Regions from separate parts of the Bermanella marisrubri genome, predicted to be linked through region 2. Evidence: predicted binding sites of a transcription regulator. Region 2 holds the regulator's gene; each other region holds the start of a gene.
The links. Region 2 encodes sigma-54, which starts transcription at its own class of promoters, with help from an activator protein. Its sites were predicted from a motif close to TGGCACNNNNNTTGCTNT; they were not measured.

Region 1 (7,404 bases), 660 kb from region 2:
ATTCGTTCTGTTACAAATCTCATCAAAAATTCCAGGATTTCAGCTTGAGCATAAGCGCGTTTTATGAAATCCTTTTAGCCATTAAGGACGGCCTGCCTCATATGAGACAGGCCGTTTTTTTATACAACCTAAACACTCATCCATTATTTGGTCTAGCATGGAAAATATTAAACAAGAATCGATCCGCACACCTGCGGCTCAAGGTCCACCCAAGGCTTGGTATCAACTTGTCGACCTTCCGGTATTTGCCATCAGTGGCGGCCTTCTTTTACTTTTCGCTCTTCTTGCCCTTTACGATTTAGACTTGGTATCCACTACCGTCAATCAAAGCTTTGCTGTTTCAACCAAACTTTTTGGAGCTTATTGGCAGGTTCTATTACTATTCACGTTTTTTATTGGTTTGTATCTCGCTTTTGGTCGCACAGGTCATGTGGTTCTGGGTGGTACCGATCAACCTGAGATGTCCACCTTCCGCTGGACGTCCATTATTATGTGTACCCTGCTCGCCGGTGGTGGCGTGTTTTGGGCAGCGGCCGAACCCATGGCGCACTTCACATCTCAACCACCTTTATTTAGCGATGCCGAAGCTGGCTCTTTAGCGGCGGCCCATAACGCACTGGCACAAAGCTTCATGCACTGGGGCTTCTTAGCATGGGCCATTTTAGGCAGTCTAACGGGTATTGTGTTCATGTACCTGCATTATGAAAAAGGCTTACCATTAAAGCCTCGTACTCTGCTTTATCCTGTATTTGGAGAACGCGCTTTAAAAGGCCCAATCGGCACTTTTACCGATGCGGCATGTGTACTTGCAGTGGTAGCAGGTACAGTTGGCCCCATTGGTTTCTTAGGTCTGCAAGTCAGCTTTGGCCTCGACAAATTATTTGGCATTCCCGATACCTATTCCACGCAGCTCGTGATCTTAGGCAGCTTAATCACGCTCTATACCATTTCATCGGTTACCGGCGTGACAAAAGGCATACAAATCCTGAGTCGCTTCAACGTCATTTTGGCGGTTGTTTTGATGTTGGTGATTTTGGTGTTTGGTCCAACTGCATTTTTAGTAGATGGCTTCTTACAAAGCTTTGGCACCTACATTGATCAGTTCATTCCTATGGCTACCTTTCGTGCGAATCCTGCCTGGCTAGATTGGTGGACGGTATTCTTCTGGGGTTGGTTCTTAGGTTATGGCCCGCTCATGGCCATGTTCGTGGCGCGCATTTCCCGTGGTCGCACCATTCGTGACATGATTTTGCTGATTTCTGTATTGGCTCCCGTGATTACCTGTATTTGGTTCACCATCGTGGGTGGCTCAGGTTTATTCTATGAATTAGAAAACCCAGGGGTGATTTCAGAGCCCTTTACAGGCTTCAACTTGCCTGCGGCTCTATTGGCGATTACCGAGAATCTACCCATGGGCTTTATCATGTCGGTACTGTTTTTGATTTTAACCACAGTGTTCGTCGCCACCACAGGTGATTCCATGACCTATGCAGTCTCTATGGTTATGACAGGACACGATCATCCGCACACAGGTGTTCGTATTTTCTGGGGTATCATGATGGGTGTGATCGCTGCGATTCTCATCAGCATGGGCTCTGGCGGTATTTCTGCACTTCAGAAATTTATTGTTGTAACCGCTGTGCCGGTTTCTTTGATTCTATTACCTAGCCTTTGGACTGCACCGCGTATTGCAAAACAAATGCAAAAAGAACAAGGCAAGTAAATTTTAGTTTTACTTGCTCACTTTTAGTGTTGCGTTGAGTGCTTAGTTGATCACAACTAAGCATTCGATTTTCGCTTGAAAATAATTTACTTTTTCTGCTGACTCGCTCGCAAATCCGTCACTACTTCGCCTCCGACACCCCAATTATCTGTGTTCACTTCGTCGATGACGACAACCGTTGTCGCTGGGTTTTTATCCAATACATCCACCAGTAATTGCGTTGCACCTTTGATTAATTGCGCTTTCTGCTCCGGTGTCACATCTTCATCAGTAATTTTAATATTTACGTACGGCATCCAGTTTTCCCTTTCTATTTTGCAACATCACATTTAAGAAGCGAATTTTCGCTTCCATTGAATTTTCTCCAGTTGCGTCAACCAAGCGCCGATCGTCACTACGCACAAGCCAACGATAAGATACAAGGTCACTGGCTCGTCAAACACAAAAATAGCCGATACGCCTGCAATGACAGGGACCAGTGCCATCAGGCTTCCCATACCACTTGCGCCTAAAACCGCAACGGCACGGCCGTAAAAATAGAGTTGCACAATCGTTGCTAAAAAACCCTGATAAAACATTTGCAATAGAATTGAATTTGCCCCGGCAACGTCGATGTTTTTTGGAGAAAACATTACGTACCAAGGCAAATAAACTAAGCACGTCAGTAAAGCCAAACTAATCACAGCATGCCATGGTGGGATATTCCAATGCTTTATAAGTATTGAAAAAACTCCCCAGCACAAAGCGCCTAGTAAGAACAGAACATCTCCCTTCAATACACTATTGTTGTCACCATCCATCATTAGTTGCTGGGTAAATAACAAAGCCACACCCGATGAAATTAACACAATTCCGAAAAGCTTGATTGCCTCGACGCGTATTTGCCCAACGATAACGGCCAGAATAAATATAAATAGAGGCATAGTGCCGGGCAGCAACAGTGCCCCATGTGACGCAGGCGCTAGTTGAAAGCCCTGAAATGTACACAATGCATAAGCCAACCCACCGACTAAAGCGATAGCGATATATTTAGTTTGAAAAACATTAAAGCGATACTTAAACCACCACAAAGGCAGCAACAACAAAGCACAGGTGCCATAGCGAAGTGCAATGACATCAAAATGATTCAGCTCGCTTAAACCACCTTGGCGAGAGGCTAAAACGAACCCAGACCAAATCAATACAGCGGTAAGACCAAAGACATACCCTTTCGCTTTTGAATCTATCGACATTTTAAATCCATTACTGATTGTCATAGCGTCAGTTTAAGTCCAAAATATATTCATTAATAGTGAATAATTGTGAATTTATCGTTCATAAATATAGAAATATAGTCATAGCGTATTTAGGCGGTACAACTGCCAACGCGTTGTGACGCCACAAGTATTAAAAGGTATGCCATGGAAATTTCTGATCTCACGGTATTTAGACAAGTCGTCCTCAGTGGCGGCATTACCAAGGCGGCCGAGGTACTTAATCGTGTGCCTTCCAACGTGACCGCTCGTATTCAAAAACTGGAGAGCGAACTGGGCAAACCTTTATTTATTCGACACAAGAACCGTTTGAATATTTCCGCTGCTGGCAAACAACTCTTAAGCTATTGCGACGACATTCTAAACTTAGTGGAACGAGCTAAATCCGATCTAATAGATCAGCAAACAAGAGGCTCATTGAAAGTAGGCGCCATGGAAGCAGTAATGGCCACTCGTTTAAGTGATCCACTCAACGCCTTTCATCAGCAATTTTCTGATGTTGAACTCAGCGTAGCGTCCGCCCCAACTGGCGCACTAATAGAAAAGGTCATCGAAGGCGAGATCGATTTAGGCTTCATTGATGGAAACGTCAGTGATTCCAGAATACAAAGCAAAGCGCTATATAAAGAATCCTTGGTGTTAGTCTCTAGCTTAAACCACAAACCGATACGCTCCCCAAAAGACTTGGGAGAAACGCCCACAGTACTAGGCTTTAATCATAAATGCGCTTACCGTAAACGATTAACTGGCTGGCTCGCACAAGGCAGTAATATCCCCAACGTGATCGAAATACAGTCATACCATACGCTATTGGGTTGCGCCGCCGCGGGTATGGGTGTGGGTATGATTCCAAGAAGCTTGGTTGATGCCTATCCGCACAAACACAATTTGAAAATCCATACACTTCCCAAAAAATGGAGTGACTCAGTAACCCATTGCATTTGGCGAAAAGACAATACAGATAGTACGATTGAGGACTTTATCGAATGCTGTCAGCCAACCTGATCTTTGCAGCTATCTAACAAACAAACGAAAAAAGAGAGGTAGCCATTATGAACAACATGCATTTACTACTGAGAGTTTTGATTACCCTTATGCTGGTTTTGGCCATCGCTAAATACTATTTGCACGATACGGCAGGGTTTTAAACCCAATAAGAAGCACGCAAGCGACTTATCGCCCAACATGGGTGCATTAATATATTTGATGGCGCCTATTTTCTAATCAACTTACAGAGAAGCCCCTGATAAACCTAGGTTTGCACAGATTTGGCACTCGCTTTGCAAAACCATAATCGTCCGTACCCTTGTCATATAGGACAGACAAAATAATTTGAAATAGAACGCTAGGGTTCCGATCAGGCTCGCACATAATTGAAGAGATAGCCTTGATGACTGGTCCAAGAGCATTCGACCTCCCCCTTTTCGTTAAGGCATAGGTTACACGGCGGGACAAAAGCCCGGGAGAAGATCTTGGCCTTAATGCCGAGGGTACTCCGTGTAACTGAGCAGACTGAGAGGGTCTTCCATGAAACGCTTTTTAGCACTTCTTTTTACCTTATCGCTTACATCATTTAGCCATGCTTCTGACAGCTTCAAAGTATGTTGGTCCATATACGTTGGCTGGATGCCATGGGCCTATGGCGCAGAGCAAGGTATCGTCGATAAATGGGCCGACAAATACGACATCGATATCGAAGTAGTTCAAATCAACGACTACATTGAGTCTATTAACCAATACACTGCTGGCGAATTCGATGCTTGCACCATGACCAACATGGATGCGCTTACGATTCCAGCCGCGGGTGGTGTTGATAGCACAGCACTTATCGTGGGTGACTTCTCCAACGGCAACGATGGTGTTGTATTAAAAGACGGCGACAGCCTGAAAGATCTTAAAGGTCAGCAAGTAAATCTTGTTGAGCTTAGCGTTTCTCACTACTTATTAGCCCGTGGTTTAGATAGCGTTGGTTTAAGTGAAAAAGATCTAACCGTTGTAAATACCTCAGATGCCGACATGGTGGCTGCATACAGCACAGACGACGTAACTGCCGTTGCTACATGGAACCCACTGCTAAGCGAAATCGAATCCATGCCAAACAGCACCAAAGTTTTCGACTCATCAAAAATCCCTGGTGAAATTATAGACTTGTTAGTTATCAATACCGAAACCCTGAAAGCTAACCCTAAACTAGGGAAAGCGCTAACAGGTGCATGGTATGAAATTATGTCAAAAATGAGCGGCTCTGATTCAGCTGCAACCAAAGCGAAAACCTATATGGCCGAAGCCTCTGGTACCGACCTTGCCGGTTATGAAGCACAATTAGCCAGCACAGAAATGTTCTACACACCCAAAGCAGCACTTGAATTAACCAACAGTGCCGATCTTGTTAAAACCATGAAAAACGTGGCTGAGTTTTCATTCACTCATGGTTTGCTAGGAGAAGGTGCTCCTGATGCTGGTTACATAGGCATTGAAACGCCAGCAGGTACCTTTGGTAATAGCAGCAATGTTCAACTTCGTTTCGATCCAACCTACATGCAGATGGCCGCCGACGGAAGTTTGTAATTCGAATGCGCCTCTTCTGTGGCGCCATTCTTAGTTGCAACTACTACGAGAACAAAGGCCCCGATATGAAACGACTTATTAATTGGCAACCCAATAAACCCTTGGGTATTTTCCTAGGGTTATTGCCCTTCGCACTTTTACTCGTTATTTATCTAGTGAGTTCAGACTTGCGCTTGGAAGCCAATCCCAACGACAAACTACTACCCAGCTTTGCACAAATTAGTGATGGCTTTTCTCGCATGGCTTTCGAGCCCAGCCGACGTACCGGTGATTATGTGTTTTGGCAGGATACTGCCAGCAGCTTAACGCGCTTAGCTTTAGGTGTTGCCATTGCCGCTACCATCGGTTTAATGATTGGTCTCTTAGCGGGATCGTTACCACTATTCTCGTCTTGGCTTTCGCCATTATTAACTGTGGTATCTTTAATTCCGCCTCTGGCTATTTTACCAATATTATTTATCGTATTTGGCTTGGGTGAACTATCCAAAGTAATGCTCATTGCCATTGGTATTACCCCATTTATCGCCCGCGATATTTTACGTCGTACGCAAGAGGTGCCAAGCGAGCAACTCGTTAAGGCACAAACCCTTGGTGCCAATACATCGCAAATTCTGATTCGCGTTTTACTGCCTCAAATCATGCCCAAGCTTATTGACGCCGTGCGCTTATCGCTAGGTGCTGGTTGGTTGTTTTTGATTGCTGCCGAAGCCGTAGCTGCAACCGATGGTTTGGGTTACCGAATCTTCTTGGTACGCCGCTACATGGCAATGGATGTGATTCTGCCCTATGTTGCCTGGATTACTCTGTTGGCTTTTCTAATTGATCTGTCATTGCGTCAAATGAGTCAGCTTTTATTCCCATGGCACGACCTCAATTCGAAACAAGGAGGTAAGTCATGAATCCTATGATTGAAGTCAAAAACGTCTGGAAACAATACGGCGACAACGTCATTTTAGAAAACCTTTCTACCACAGTTTACGAAGGTGAATTTATCACGCTCGTGGGCACATCGGGTTGTGGTAAAAGCACGTTCCTAAACATGCTATTGGGCACCGTCAATCCAAGCAAAGGAGAAATCCTACTGGATGGTAAACCCATTTCAGACGAACCTGGCCCGGATCGCGGTATTGTTTTTCAACAATACTCTGTTTTCCCACACATGACCGTATTGGAAAACGTCATGGCCACCAAAGGCTTTCAAGCCAAAGGCATTACCGGTTATTTGTTTGGCAAGAAAAAACAGCAAGCCAAACAAGAAGCCACCAGTATTTTAGAAAAAGTCGGCTTAGATCATGCGCTCAACAAATACCCTCATGAACTTTCTGGCGGGATGAAGCAGCGCTTGGCTATTGCGCAAGCCCTTTTGGGTAAGCCACGGATTCTCTTATTAGACGAACCCTTTGGAGCATTGGACCCAGGTATTCGTGCTGACATGCATGAATTGGTTTTAGGACTTTGTAAAGAACACAAACTCACGGTTTTCATGGTCACCCATGATTTAAAAGAAGGATTCTATTTAGGCACCCGCCTTTGGGTTTTCGATAAATTGCGAGTCGATCATCAAGCACCGAATCGCTATGGCGCCTCCATCACTTATGACATTCCCGTAGGGCAAACCGACCCTGCTTTATACGAAACCATTGATGATGAAATTCGCCCTATTACCGCGAATGCATCGTAACAAATCGCTAGTAAAGGAGATCAAGATGAGCGAGATTATCCGTTCTATTGATTACACAACTCACATTCCATCTGGCAGTCATTGGTCGCTGCGTGTTCGACGCGGCACCATCATGCGACTGACCGATACCGCCGGTTTAGGCAATGTTGGAATGTTATTTTATAACCCGGAAAATCTAT
Region 2 (7,404 bases):
GACCAATTGCCTGGCCGCGAATGACGAGCGTCAATGTCTGACTGCCTGCAATACCACCCATACTAGCAACAATGGGCATGAGCACGGCTAATGCGACGACTTTATCCAATGTATCTTGGAACATACCAATCACGCCGCTGGCAACAAATGCAGTAATTAAATTAATGCCCAACCAAACGGCCCTGCGTCGGCTGGTTTTTAATGCCGGGGCAAACGTATCTTCATCTTCATCTAAACCGGCCATGCTTAAGAGGCTGTGGTCGGCTTCTTCACGTATTACATCAACCACGTCATCGATGGTGATTCGGCCCAAAAGTTTATGCGTGTGACTTTCAACCACTGGAGCAGAAATTAAATCGTGACGCTCAAACAGTTGTGCCACTTGTGTATCGGTAGTTTCAGGATCGATACTGACCACATCTGTACTCATCACCTCGCGCACGGTGGTATCGCCATCACTAACAAGAATCTTATTGATGGGAAGACTACCTATGAATTCATCACGGCGATTAACTACCAACAAGCTATCAGTCATATCAGGCAGACTGCGGTGGCGGCGTAGATAACGTAAGACTACTTCGATAGTAATGTCAGGACGCACCGTAATGGTGTCCGTATTCATCAAACCACCGGCAGTATCTTCTGGATAAGATAAGACCGCTTCTATTCGGTCGCGGTCTTGCTCATCCATGGTGGTGAGTACTTCCTGAGTCACTTTATCAGGAAGATTTTGTAGAACGTCAGCAACGTCATCCGTATCTAGATCAGAAATAGCATTGGCCATTTCTTGTACGGACATCTGGTTTAACAACCAGCTTTGTATTTCGTCACCTAGGTGTTGAAGTACGTCACCTTCGTTCTCTTCGTCGATCAATCCCCACAGCAGTTTACGCTCTTTTGGGGGGGAGGATTCAAGAAGGTGAGCAACATCGGCGGCTTGCAAATCACTGTTGAGGATACGGCGAACTTGAGCCAAAGCACCGCTTTCAAGTGCAGACTCAAGATGTTGTAATTTGCTGTTCTGATATTCGCCTCTGGCCATAGAACTCTATCCTTTCGAGAGGCGGGAATTGTACCGTTAATGTGACAATCTAGCTATGGCTAGTGTATGAAGCCCGACGTTACGAGACTATTCATCCTCGTCAAAACGGTTGTTGATAAGATCCGTTATGGCCTGCATTGCGGCTTTTTCGTCGTCTCCAGAAACATGCAACGTAACTTCACTGCCTTTACTCGCGGCTAGCATCATGACTGACATGATGCTTTTTGCATCCACCTCTTTTCCATTATAGCTGATCTTAATCTTGCTCGTATAAGTGCTACTGGTGGAAACAAGTTTCGCCGCGGCTCGGGCGTGGAGACCGAGCTTGTTAATAATCGTAATGGATTGCTCTAGCATGGGCTGCTGCACGTTTTTCTTTTAATAATTAATAACCATAGCGCAGCCCCAAGCGGTCTGTCTAGCAATGGTGGAAATTGGTTTTAATGGGGCTATTTATGGGTTTAATTCACGATGACGTAATTGAACATTTTGATAGCGCTTTTCATAGGCTTGGTAAAGACGCTCTGTCATGTATACGCTGCGATGTTGGCCCCCAGTGCAGCCGATACTGATGGTCATATATGTGCGGTTATTATTTTGAAACTCTGGTAACCATTTCTGTAGATAATCATCAATATCGCTATACATTTCATTCACAGAAGATTCATCGCTCAGAAAGTCAATGATGGCTTGATCTTGCCCAGTAAAGTGGCGTAACTGAGGGTCCCAGTAAGGATTGGGCAAGCAGCGTACATCAAACACCAAGTCACTGTCTTTTGGTATGCCATGCTTAAACCCAAAAGATTCAAATAGAATCGACATCTCGTTGCTATCTTTGTCCACCACGCGGTTTTTAATCATTGTGCGCAGTTGGTGCATGGATAAATGGGTGGTATCAATGGTGAGGTCTGCCATGTCGGCAATATGATGCAGTAGCTCTACCTCTTTATTTATTGCCTCAAATAAAGGTACATCGGCATCCGTTAGAGGGTGTTTGCGTCGTGTTGCGCTAAACCGAGTGAGCAGAGTGTCCACATGGGCATCTAGATAGATGATCTCCAAGATGCAATCGTTTGGCAGCTGGCTAACGATGTCGGCAAAATTACCTAATTCAGAGCGTATGTTGCGAGCATCAATACTGACGGCCATGCCCACAAGACCGGTGCCCTGCTGATTCGCTTGTTGCATTAAGGTAGGCAATAGCATGACTGGTAGATTGTCAATGCAGTAGAAGCCGAGATCTTCTAGCACATTCAACGCAGTGCTCTTGCCAGAACCGCTGCGTCCACTAATGATGACCAATTTCATGACAAACCTTAATCAGTATGTTTTGCGAACATTAAGAATCTATCAGTGTACCGCAATCTGGTAGAGTTCGCTGGTAGACCGTGCATCTCGCAACCGATTACGAAATGACGATTGGCTAAACTGCTCTGCTAGCATGCTTAGCGTTTTTAAATGCTGTTCATTGGCTTCTTCTGGCACCAATAAAACAAATACAATGTCTACAGGTTGGCGGTCAATGGAATCAAAATCGATAGGTGTTTCCAGCACGAACAAAGCGCCAATAGTTTCATGGCACTCTGCTAGACGTGAATGGGGAATGGCAATGCCTTCTCCAATGCCAGTACTGCCCAACTTCTCTCGTGCGATAAGACGCTCATAAATTTCACTAGGGTCTGCATCTTGGATGCTGTCCGCTAGGAATTGACTAATATGTTGCATCAATCGTTTTTTACTGGTGCAAGTGGCACCCCATTGGGTGCGCTCTGACGTTAGAATTTGAGCAATACTCGAAGACATATGGATTAAATTAGTGGCTATTTCCGTGACGGTGATTAACCATCTTCTCTTTATGTTTTATTAATTGACGGTCTAGTTTATCGGTTAGGCCATCAATGGCGGCATACATGTTTTCATTATCGGCATTGGCGTGTAATTCGGCGCCAGCCGCATGGACGGTCGCTTCGGCTTTTTGTACGAGCTTCTCAACGGTCAATGTTACTTGAACATTGGTGATATTATCAAAGTGTCTTTCCAGCTTCTCGACTTTTGAATGAACATAGTCGCGAAGGGCGTCAGTCACTTCTACATGGTGTCCGCTGATATTGATTTGCATATATGTAGCTCCTACTGTCGGCACCCAAAGGGTGCGTTAATGTGCTGGTAACCTAATCTTAGTATAGGCTACCGGCTAAAACCGGAGACGATTCAAGTCAATTTTTCGTTATACCAACCTCTTGCGTTCATTAGAGGGGGGTATATGCATGGCTTCTCTATATTTGGCCACAGTACGTCTTGCGACTTTGATGCCTTCTTCTTCGAGAACCGCAGCGATTTTACTATCGCTTAATGGCTTTTTAGCGGCTTCGCTGGCGATAAGTTTTTTAATCATTGCGCGGATAGCGGTAGATGAGCATTCGCCACCACTAGTAGTGCTCACATGGCTTGAGAAGAAGTACTTTAACTCATAGATACCTCGTGGTGTGTGCATATATTTTTGTGTGGTGACACGAGATATTGTGGATTCATGCATTTCAACCGCTTCTGCAATATCGTGCAATACAAGAGGTTTCATAGCTTCATCCCCTTCTTCTAAGAAGGCCTGTTGATATTCTACGATTTTGCTAGCAACTTTGAGTAGCGTCTCATTGCGGCTTTGAAGACTCTTTAAGAACCAACGAGCCTCCTGCAAGTGATCTTTGATAAAGTTGTTGTCGCTACTATTATCGGCGCGCTTGACCATGGATGCATAGTGGTCATTGATACGCAGTTTTGGCGCAATTTCGGGATTTAACTCCACGCGCCAATGGCCTTTTACCTGTCGAACAATGACGTCCGGGATGACATATTCACTGGTTTGCGGGGCAATTTGTGAGCCTGGTCGAGGGTTGAGTTCTTGAATACCTCGAATCACAATTTTGAGTTCGTCTTCTTTGACTTTGAGTTTACGCATCAATGCGCTGTAATCTTTACTGCCCAACAGGTCGATGTGATTATCGATAAGTTTCTGTGCAAGATCTAACCATGGGGTGTCTTTTGGTAATTGCTTCAGTTGCAAAGAGAGGCATTCTTGTAAATCTCGTGCGCAAACACCACTGGGCTCAAATTGTTGCAATAGGTGCAGAACTGCTTCAAGTTCATCCAGTTCGATCTCAAGTTCCGGATCAAAACTGGCGAGGATGTCTTCTAGGCTTACTTTTAAGTAACCGTCATCGTCAACCCCTTCAATAATGTTAACGGCTATCATGTGATCGTTGTCGGACATCGGGGTTAGGTTTAATTGCCACAGTAAGTGGTCTTGTAAATCATCTGTGCTGCCGTTGCGGCTGTCAAAATCGAAGTCATCGCCACCGCTGTAGGATTCGCTGCTGCTGGCTGGCGATGCTGAAGCTTGCCATGTGTCATCCCAATCGCTATCTGTGGGCAAGTCGTCGGGAATATTTTCGTTCCAGTCACTATCGGCAGTTGCATCGTCGCCAACGTTTTCCTGTGTTTGGTTTTCGCTGGCTTCGGTGTCTTTATTCTCTGATTGCGATTGTGTTGATTGGTCTTGGGGTGTTTCGCCTTCGTATTCCTCCTCAACGTCCAGTAATGGATTGGAATCCAACGCGTTTTGGATTTCCTGCTGGAGGTCGATGGTTGAAAGCTGAAGTAGTCTAATGGCCTGTTGCAGCTGGGGGGTCATCGTAAGATGTTGACCCATTTTTAATTGCAAGGACGCTTTCATAAATACTGCTTATTATTCCGTGGCAAAAACCAATTCATCTACTATTGAATATACATGAAGTTTGAACCAAGTCTAGACTTATTAGGACGAGGTTTAAACTCCGTAAAATACTCAGAGCTTAAAATCATCGCCCAAATAAATGTCTTTTACTTGCTGGTTTGCGAGTACTTGCTCAGCATTACCTTCGGCGATGATATGCCCATTACCTACGATATAAGCTTTTTCACAGATATCAAGAGTTTCTCTGACATTGTGGTCAGTGATCAGTACCCCTAACCCTCGCTCTTTTAACTGTTTTACGATGCTCTTTATATCGCCGACACTGATGGGATCTACCCCGGCGAAAGGCTCATCTAACAATATAAAAGAGGGTTCCGCAGCTAGGGCGCGCGCGATCTCTACACGACGTCGCTCACCGCCGGATAGAGCCATACCTAAGCTATCACGGATATGCTGAATATGAAATTCATCCAAAAGGCTTTCTAGTTTTTCTTGGCGCTGCTTATTATTTAAATCTTTGCGGGTTTCTAGAATTGCTAAAATATTATTGGCAACGGTTAGCTTGCGAAAGATAGAGGCTTCTTGCGGCAGATATCCGATTCCGCGTTGTGCGCGCCCATGCATAGGTAGATCAGTAATATCTTGGTCATCGATGACAATGCGTCCTTTGTCAGCGTTAACCAGATTTACAATCATATAAAAACAGGTCGTTTTACCGGCGCCATTTGGGCCCAGTAATCCAACAATTTGTCCACTTTCAATGGACATGGATACATCTTCCACCACTTGGCGTGGGCCGTAACTTTTGGCTAGATTTTGTGCTTTTAAAATCGCCATTTTATTCCTTAGTACTTTCGCTGGAATTCTTTTGTTGTTCTGGCTGAATCACCATGCGAATACGCTGATCTTCTTGTGGGCTTTCCGCCTTAACTTTTTGCTGATCAATCAGATAAACAATACGTTCACCACTGAATTCATTACCTTGTTTTTGTAAGCCAGCATTTTTTAACAACGTTAATTGTTTGCTTTTTGTTAGATAAATAATGGTCTCACCATAGGCTTTGGTTTTTTCTTGATCTTGATTTAACACTTGCTCATAGCGCGCGGGTTTGCCTTCCGCTACTACTTGCTTTAGACCCGTTTCATCACGAATGATGGTGACCTTATCGGCTTCAATTTTCAACGAACCCTGGTTTAAGCGCACATTGCCAGTGTAGATTAATTCCCCTTTTGGTTTGTCGAGAAAGGCCTTGTCGCTGGCGATACGGATTTCTTGTTGAGTGTCTTCGGGTAAGGCTTGAACAGCGGCCACCCAAAAACTTAAAACTAAAATCAAGGTATTACTGATGGGATGGATCATGTGAGCCTCTTACCTTGGATATAAACTGAACGGTTTCTTTTTTTAGATCTAGTGTCAGTCCTGTCGATTCGATCAGGGTGTTAGGGTTTTCGATAATAACGTCAGAATCAGTGTTAGCGATTTGTGTATTTAAGTCCATATTGAGTGTTGCGGTTTTCAGACTAAAGCGAGTCGATGCGTCAACTAAAGGTTTAATTGCAACGCGACCGGATAGGCTTAGGTAGCGCTGATTTGTTAATTTGCCAGTTTCAGCTGTCAATCGCCAAAGTTTTTTATCTGCTTGATGGAGTGTAATGTCCGGAGAAATAAACGCTACAATTTCGGCTTGAACATCGGTCGCAGGGAAGTGTTTGGCAGATTTTGCTTTCACGGTTTGTCGTAACTCGCCATTTTCCCCATAATTTTGCAGGTTTAGGTTCTCAACCATAAAATCAGGTTCTAGCTTGGCTTGTTCCTGATCGTGATATTCTTCCCCCTGACGGTCATTAAGAGCCATATAGGCCACGACCGTAAGGGCGATGAGAATAGTGGCAATATAACGCTTGCGCATTAAATAACCCCAGCTCTCAGTAAATCATGCATATTGATGACGCCTGCAACTTTACCGTTTTCAGTGGCAACTAAAGCATTGATTTTCTTCTCTTCCATAACCTGTAGAGCTTCGGCAGCCAAGCGTTCTGGATCAATGGTTGTTACGCCTGTTGTCATGACAGCTTGTACAGGGGTAGTGTGAAAATCAATGTCTTTATCTAATGTGCGACGTAAGTCACCGTCGGTAAAAATACCGCTAAGTTGTCCGTGTTCGTCAATAACGGTTGTCATACCAAGGCCTTTCTGCGTCATTTCGATCAGGGCATCTTTTACGAGGGTATCCGGTTTGACCTGCGGTATCTGACTACCACAGTGCATAATGGTTTTGACTTTCAGCAGCAATTTACGGCCTAAAGAACCACCTGGGTGGGAAAAGGCAAATTGTTCTGCGGTAAAACCACGTGCTTCTAACAAGGCGATAGCAAGCGCATCCCCCATGACGAGGGCCACGGTAGTGCTGGATGTCGGTGCCAAGTCTAGCGGGCAAGCTTCTTTTTCTACACCCACGTTGATGTGGCTATCAGCGCCTGTTGCAAGCGTGGAGGTGTCATTGCCCGTCATAGAAATTAAAGGCACGTTCAAGCGCTTCAACAGCGGAATCAGAGTAGTGACTTCACTGGATTCACCTGAATTAGAAAGCGCAATGACGACGTCTTGCTCGGTAATCATTCCCATGTCGCC
Region 3 (7,404 bases), 1.7 Mb from region 2:
TGTCTGGCGCAATCGCTTTTGCCAGGTCCGTCATTTTGACAGACGGTATCTTAGGTACAAAAATCTCGCCGCCCTTCATTCTTGAAAAGTTTTTTATGACAAAGTCCACACCTTGTTGAAGGGTTATCCAAAAGCGTGTCATTCTTAAATCCGTAATTGGAAGTGACTCTGCACCTTCAGACACTAGCTTGCGAAAAAATGGAACGACCGATCCACGGCTACCAACAACATTGCCATACCGCACCACTGCGAACCTCGGTACTTCCCCACCAACCATATTATTTGCAGCAACAAATAACTTATCACTGCATAGTTTGGTTGCTCCATAAAGATTGACCGGATTTGCAGCTTTGTCAGTTGATAACGCGATTACCTTTTTGACCCCATTCTCTATGGATGCTCGAATAACGTTTTCTGCGCCATCGATATTAGTTTTAATGCATTCCATAGGGTTGTATTCAGCGGCAGGCACTTGCTTCATTGCAGCAGCGTGTATGATGTAATCGACACCTTTGCAGGCCTGCATCATACGCTCTCGGTCTCTTACATCACCGATGAAATAGCGCATGCATTCTTGATTATAAACCTGCTGCATTTCGAATTGTTTCAATTCATCGCGAGAGAATATAATGATTTTTTTGGGTTTATATCGGTCTAGCAATGTTTGTGTGTATTGCTTACCAAATGAACCTGTACCGCCAGTGATTAAAATTGTTTGGCCATCAAACATAATTATTGCCCTACCTATTTTTATAGGGTGTCGGTAAAATGTCACAATACTTTAGAAGAGCAAATTACGGGCCAACCAATTCTTATAACTAAAGCTGATTAAACAGTGTCAACCGATTGATTTGAGCAAAGCTCTGTTGAGATGCCTCTAGCAATAGCGATTCGAGTGACAAGCGACTAACCGCTTCAGCAAAGTCCACATCTTGTAGTTGACTAAGTATATCTTGGCTTACTAGGTCTACATCTTTATGTAGGCTCTCGATATTATCTACCGTATTAAGTCTTCCACCCACTTCAGAGCGTACTTCAGACACAGATGTTTGAGCGAAATCGAGGTTATTGAGAGTATTTTCAATCAAAACATCCAATTGAGCACTTTGCTCAGGGTTATCTTCTAGCGTCCGTAACCCCTCCATTAAACTAGCCACCGTATCGGTTAGTGACTGTTTAGGGCTACTCGTAACAAAAAAACTATCGCCTTGTTCTGGTTGTCCCGCAATTTTGAACGCAGCACCTTTCACCACTAGCTCTGTACCTGGCGAATAAGCAACGCCAGCCAAGCCATCTATTGGCCTATTATCGCTTTGGCTAAGCACCGAGAAATTGGGTCCTGGTGGCGTAATAAATCCATCTGGATTAAAACGTATAACAATGTCTTCAGGATAGAATTCATCATAGGCTTCTTGATCCATAACAAATCCATTACTGATAAACCCTGTTCCCAAATTACGTTCATTGTCACGAGTGTAGAATGTATTCTGGGCACTTTGCACATCAACAAAAATGTTCTTCCCAGTATCACTTGTCTGAATCTTGGTACTATTACTAATTTCTAAAAAGCGCTCACCATCATCGCCTTGATAGGTTACGCCCCCACCAGGTCTTTCCTGAAAAGGTACCGTTTCGCCTTTAAAGCCACCAAAAATATATGTGTTACTGGCGTCTTTAGTGTTCATCAAATCAACCAGTGCATCAAGACGTTCCTCTATTTCACTCGCAATATAACCTCGATCTTCCTTTGTCATGGAGCCGTTACCAGCATTCACCGTGAGTTCTCGAATTCGGTCAATATTATCAATGACACCACCTAAGATGGAGTCCTCTAAATTCAATCGGTTTCTCGCTGAGGTTATGTTTTTCTCGTATTGATCACGCAAACTAATATCTTGCTGCAGCTGCAATATTTGGGTTGCGGCGATTGGATCATCCGCTGGTGTCAAAACACGACGACCACTAGAGATCTGTTGTTGTGTACGTTGTGTCGATTCTTGATTGTTTAAAATAGAGCGCAAGCCTGAATTAAACTGCTGCATGGTTGAAATACGCATATCGATTACCTTTAAAAGATACCAATCAAGGTGCTAAATAGATCTCTCGCAACAGAGATTACCTGTGCAGATGCGTTATAGCCCAATTCATATTGAATTAACTTACCGGCTTCTTCATCTAGGTTTACTCCACTTACAGCACTCACATTGTCCTCACTATTTTGAAGCAATACTTTGGAACTCTCCGTGTTGATCTGTGCTCTGGCTGTAATTGAACCCACTTCTTCGACTGTTTTTCCGTAGGATTCGCTGAAGGTCATGTCACCTTCAATAATTTCTTTCTTTTGAATACCGCCCAGAAGCACTCCGTTCCTATTGTCGGTAACTGCGTCATCATTGAAGTCAACATAAAACGCATCTCCCTCTTTTGGAACCCCGTCCATTGACAACTCATAACCAAAGTAGGTAGGTTTTTGCTCTGGATTTTCCTCAAATAAATTACTACCTGGCGGCTGAGTTCTAAACTCTATACCCTCATCTAATTCAACTTTAACCTGGCCACCCATAGTCAGTTTCGCACTGCCATTAACGCCTTTTGGACTGATCTCTAAACGATTTTGAAACAGGATATTCCCTTTCTCATCAATATCGACTTGTAGCTCACCGTTGTAAGAAAAAAGGGTATCGTTAATTTTGTCTTCGATACCTTTTATAAGATCAGGTCCTGTCGTGTATTCTTCATTCAATTCAATATTGAATGTACCTTGTCCGGGTACATCAAACTCAAATGTATAAGGGCCTCCCTCTGTAAAATCAAATCCTTCATACTTAGATAATGGTTCAGAAAAAGCCTGACCTGTTGGTGTCAAATAAGTATCTTGTCCATTACCAACATCGATGCTGTCGCCATTATCACCCTGGAATTCAATCGAAAGATCCTCACCATTGAGGGCGATAATGGTGAGCTTTGATCCATCACTACGAGCAACGATTCCTTGCTCTTGAAAATCAAAGTTGGCATTGATCCGATCTGCTAAAAAGTTTGCATCAATAGGGTTTGGAACCTCATCAGGGTAGCTTTCATCATACTTTATCTGTGTGGGTGGTAAGCTATCTGTTAACTCAACACCATTTAGAAATAGCTTTTGTTCCAAAAATCCAACGGGGTCGTCTGTGAAGTTCGTCAACTCTATCGTAGTACGGGCACTAGCACTCACTCCACGCTGATCTGAAAGAATACTCGCAATTTCGTTAGCCGGAGTGTTCGCCGGAATCGTTAATAATCCTCGGTCTTTCATGTTTCCAGTAACGGGATCTGGATCCGACAACGTGATCCGTGCTGGGAATAAACCATTTCCAGGAGTTTTAAATGCCTCGGTATAGTCTTGATAAAAGAAATCAGGTGGAACATAGCCGCCAATACTCGTCACTGCCGTTTTATTTTCATTAAGCGGCAATAGATCATTTTTAACGCCAGGTACATATGTCTGGTTCATGATTGGTGGAAACAATGGAATAGGATTAGCTGGGTCTGTATTATCCAAAACGTCGTAAGTAGTATCGCTAGTAAATTTAATTACCAAGGGTGGGGTCAGTTCACCGGGTACTTCAAAACTATCCGTATCCATATCGTAAACTTCACCTGGGCTAATTTCCGCTTGCCCTTGATTACCAACATCAAAGTCAGTCATCACTGCCGTAGCGAGTGCGAGTTGCTGAGGCACTTGGATATCAAGATCCAAATCTTTTGCACCATTACGAGTGGGTGTCAGATAAAATTGATCTCCTGCTTTAAAGCTACCAGCTTCAAAGCTAATATCAAAACCGTCGATATTAAAGGTTTCGGGAAACTCCGTACTTAATGCTGTGGTCAGCATTTCTTCGCCGTCTTTTACACGAGTTACACGGAACGTATAGTCATTAGGACCAACAAACTCTATCTTATAATCGCTATCAGTTAATTCATTTGGATCCGTGATATTCACTTTTATATCGCGATCATCTGGCATCTCATTGTCTGCGTCGCCAATAACTCGACTACTTGCTAATAACGGGTCATTAACATCATTGAAAAACAGACCACCGCGTTGACCATCAATATCTATACCCAAGGCATGCTGTTCGTTCATATTAAATTGCAGCGCTATAGCTGCACGTCCAATTTGGCTAATAACTGGATCTAGCACTTCACGACGATATGCGAGCAGCCCTCCCAACTTTCCGCCCTCTACTTCGTTTGTGATATTTTGTACAACACCATCACGTTCGAAATAAAGCGCATTTCTGCTAGGATCTTGTTGACCAGGAGCAACCGATACTCTGTTTACGTCTTTACCCACCACCAAGGGCTGACCATTTCCAATAAAGATATTGACGCTGTCGTTGTCCTGAGTAGCAACAGTGACACTCACTAATTCTGATATCTCTTTGATGGCAAGGTCGCGCTTATCTAACAACTCATTCGGGTAATTACCCTGAGCACTGGCCGTTGCAAATTGTATTTGAGTATTCAGTTCAGAAATGGATTCAGCAAGGGTATTCAATTGCGTTGCTAAGGTTCCCATTTGCCCATTAAGTATATTATTTGAGTCTCGCAAGCGATCATCAATGGAAGCAAAACGATCGACTAGGCCTTGGCTTTCACTCAGTACAACTTGGCGCGCTGGTAAAGAGCTTGGGTCATCGATCGCCGCTTGAAACGCCCCAAACATGTTTTCAATGCCAGGTTGAATACCTGTTCCAGGATCAGCTAGCAGCTTATCAATTTGCTCAGCATTCGTAGAAAGCGTATCGAAATAATTAAATGTGGAAGTATCTTTCTGCAACTGGCCAACTAAAAATTCATCATAAATTCGGCGTACATCATCGACTCGGGCACCACCGCCAATCCAAACACCGCCCTGAAATTGAGGATTTTGACTAACGATAGACGCGTCTTGACGGCTATAGCCTTCAGTATCCACATTAGCAATATTGTTACCCGTAACGGTTAATGCAGTTTGGTGAACACGAAGTCCAGATATACCTATCTCTAAAATACCTGCCATAACTACCTCAATCTATATCCAAGCCAGCAAGTTGAATCGCGCTATTCAATACATCACCGTGGGCAATGCGTTGAATTTTTTGTGCATAAAAAGGATCTGTTGCATACCCACCTTTTTGCAGACCTTCGCTGTAATGCTTGATCGACTGGCCGTTACTCACGGCATCTTGGTAACGCTCACTTTGTGATACAAACTGACTGTAATCTCGCATACTCGATTCATATGAGTCGTAAACTCGAAAACGCGCCATTTCTGTTCTAGGCTGACCTTGACGATATTCCAGCGTACTGACCTCGGCGCTCTCGCCCCCCCAGCGCCTATCAGCTTTGATACCGAATAGGTTAAAACTATTTTGGCCACCGCTATGATGAATAAGATGCTTACCCCAACCGGTTTCCAGTGCTGCTTGAGCAAGAATCGCTTTGGGCTCTACTCCCATATCTTTTCCAACTTTCTGCGCAATGGGCCATAGAGTTTGTACGAATTCTTGCGGAGTACTAAAGCCTGACTGTTTTTGCTGATCTACTCTTAAGCCAGGTGAAGAACTCTTAATATCATCTTTTGTATCAATCGATGGTCTCAGTTTATTTTCTTTCACCGAATCGAGATCTTTTTCAATATCGCTACTCGGTTTTTGTGTCACACCATTAAACTGTCGGATCGCTTCATTAACTTGTCTACGTGTTTCATTTTCCCCAACATTAAACTCTTGCTTCATCTGACGATAAATACTATCTGCTAAACCGACACCTTTCCCTTTACTCATGGACAGTGCCAACTGATCATCATGCATTTGACGATAAAACTTGGATTCATTGGTATTGAGTGGATTGCCTTCCTCAAATACGGCATTCGCATCACGCATACTTTTGAGCATCATTTTGATAAACATCGACTCAAATTGCTTCGCCACTTCCTTCAACGCAGCATCTTGGTTTTCATTACCAAGCTGAGTAATCTTATTTAACGAAGATAAATCGTTATAGTTGTAGGTATTGGTTAATGCGTTCATGGCATCGCCCAGAAATTAGATATTTATCTTGGTAAACTGCAATCACTGGGCCAATATGGATAAATGCGCGATTAATAGGCATTTGGAGAAGATTTGGATAAATTTAAAGGACGTGAAGCGGAAAAAGCGGCAGTGTATGACCGCTTATTTATTTTGGGAAATTCGGGTATATAAACGCATTCTATTAGGAATCTTTTTGTGTTTGATCAGCTCGTTTCCCTTCTTATTGCGCACTTCGTCTATTTCTTTTTCTAAGGCTTGAGTGCTCTCTAGAATTGCACTTAATAACTCAAGGTCTGTGTTGTCTAAATCATTTTGATACTTTGAAAACAGTTCTTCTATGAGTGATTGCCTTTGCTTCAATAAGTGATCAAGTGTTGCAGGGCTGCCACCATGGGACTGCTCAACCACAGCATCATGTTTTTTCTTTAGTTCGCTAATCAGATGTTGTTTTTCCGTCATTTATGACTCTCGATGTCATTCGCCGATTAAATCACGATGAGTTCTGCATTCAATGCGCCGGCTTGTTTAAGGGCTTCTAAAATAGCCATTAAATCTCCTGGGGCTGCGCCAACCTCGTTAACTGCTTTAACGATCTCATCTAAGGACACACCGGGATCAAAAACAAACATGGGGTTGCCTTCTTCATCGATATTGACGTCTGCATTAGGAACTACAGCGGTTTCACCTCCAGCTAGGGCATTGGGTTGATTCACCTCAATATTTTCTTTCACCGTTACTGTAAGGCTGCCATGTGTAACAGCAACCGGATCAATTTTCACATGCTTCCCAATGACAATGGTGCCCGTGCGACTATTGATGATCACTTTTGCTGTCGCTTCACCCGGCGTCACTGTGAGGTTCTCAATGAGAGATAAAAAAGAAACTCGCTGGTTAGGGTCACGAGGTGCACTTACGCGTACCGACGTAGCATCTTGTGCGTAGGCCGTTTCTGGTCCAAGTAAATCGTTAATTGTGTCGGCCATGCGTTTCGCTGTTGTAAAATCTGGTCGGTCTAAGTTCAAGATAAGGCTGTCACCGCGAGCAAACGCATTCGGTACAGGGCGTTCTACTGTGGCACCGTTTGGAATACGCCCAACACTTGGCACATTTACCGTAATACTAGAACCATCATTTCCTTCTGCACCAAAACCGCCTACCACCAAATTACCTTGAGCCACTGCATACACTTGACCATCTGCACCTTTTAAAGGAGAAAACAGTAAAGTACCGCCGCGTAAACTTTTTGCATTGCCGATGCTAGAAACAGTCACGTCAATCGATTGGCCTGGTTTGGCAAATGGCGGCAAACTTGCCGTTAGCGACACTGCCGCGACATTTTTAAGTT

Region 1: a site for sigma-54 is predicted at 4,246-4,263, ahead of HF888_RS06925 (putative urea ABC transporter substrate-binding protein). Genes of this name have one in related genera too.
Region 3: a site for sigma-54 is predicted at 6,092-6,109, ahead of flgJ (flagellar assembly peptidoglycan hydrolase FlgJ). Genes of this name have one in related genera too.

What each region holds. Positions count from the first base shown of each region.
Region 1 is NZ_CP051183.1:1,498,741-1,506,144, reverse strand. It holds gene HF888_RS06945 (BCCT family transporter) at 158-1,723, shown strand; gene HF888_RS06940 (2-hydroxymuconate tautomerase family protein) at 1,810-2,019, opposite strand; gene HF888_RS06935 (DMT family transporter) at 2,053-2,955, opposite strand; gene HF888_RS06930 (LysR substrate-binding domain-containing protein) at 3,124-3,981, shown strand; guanidine-I (ykkC/yxkD leader) riboswitch at 4,311-4,444, shown strand; gene HF888_RS06925 (putative urea ABC transporter substrate-binding protein) at 4,504-5,544, shown strand; gene HF888_RS06920 (ABC transporter permease) at 5,610-6,443, shown strand; gene HF888_RS06915 (ABC transporter ATP-binding protein) at 6,440-7,225, shown strand; gene HF888_RS06910 (urea amidolyase associated protein UAAP1) at 7,251-7,404, shown strand, end outside.
Region 2 is NZ_CP051183.1:843,394-850,797, forward strand. It holds gene mgtE (magnesium transporter) at 1-1,042, opposite strand, end outside; gene HF888_RS03810 (HPr family phosphocarrier protein) at 1,130-1,399, opposite strand; gene rapZ (RNase adapter RapZ) at 1,496-2,350, opposite strand; gene ptsN (PTS IIA-like nitrogen regulatory protein PtsN) at 2,393-2,845, opposite strand; gene hpf (ribosome hibernation-promoting factor, HPF/YfiA family) at 2,856-3,161, opposite strand; gene HF888_RS03830 (RNA polymerase factor sigma-54) at 3,270-4,772, opposite strand; gene lptB (LPS export ABC transporter ATP-binding protein) at 4,884-5,609, opposite strand; gene lptA (lipopolysaccharide transport periplasmic protein LptA) at 5,611-6,132, opposite strand; gene lptC (LPS export ABC transporter periplasmic protein LptC) at 6,113-6,682, opposite strand; gene HF888_RS03850 (KpsF/GutQ family sugar-phosphate isomerase) at 6,682-7,404, opposite strand, start outside.
Region 3 is NZ_CP051183.1:2,610,138-2,617,541, forward strand. It holds gene pseB (UDP-N-acetylglucosamine 4,6-dehydratase (inverting)) at 1-730, opposite strand, end outside; gene flgL (flagellar hook-associated protein FlgL) at 819-2,057, opposite strand; gene flgK (flagellar hook-associated protein FlgK) at 2,069-5,044, opposite strand; gene flgJ (flagellar assembly peptidoglycan hydrolase FlgJ) at 5,052-6,056, opposite strand; gene HF888_RS12110 (hypothetical protein) at 6,201-6,518, opposite strand; gene HF888_RS12115 (flagellar basal body P-ring protein FlgI) at 6,545-7,404, opposite strand, start outside.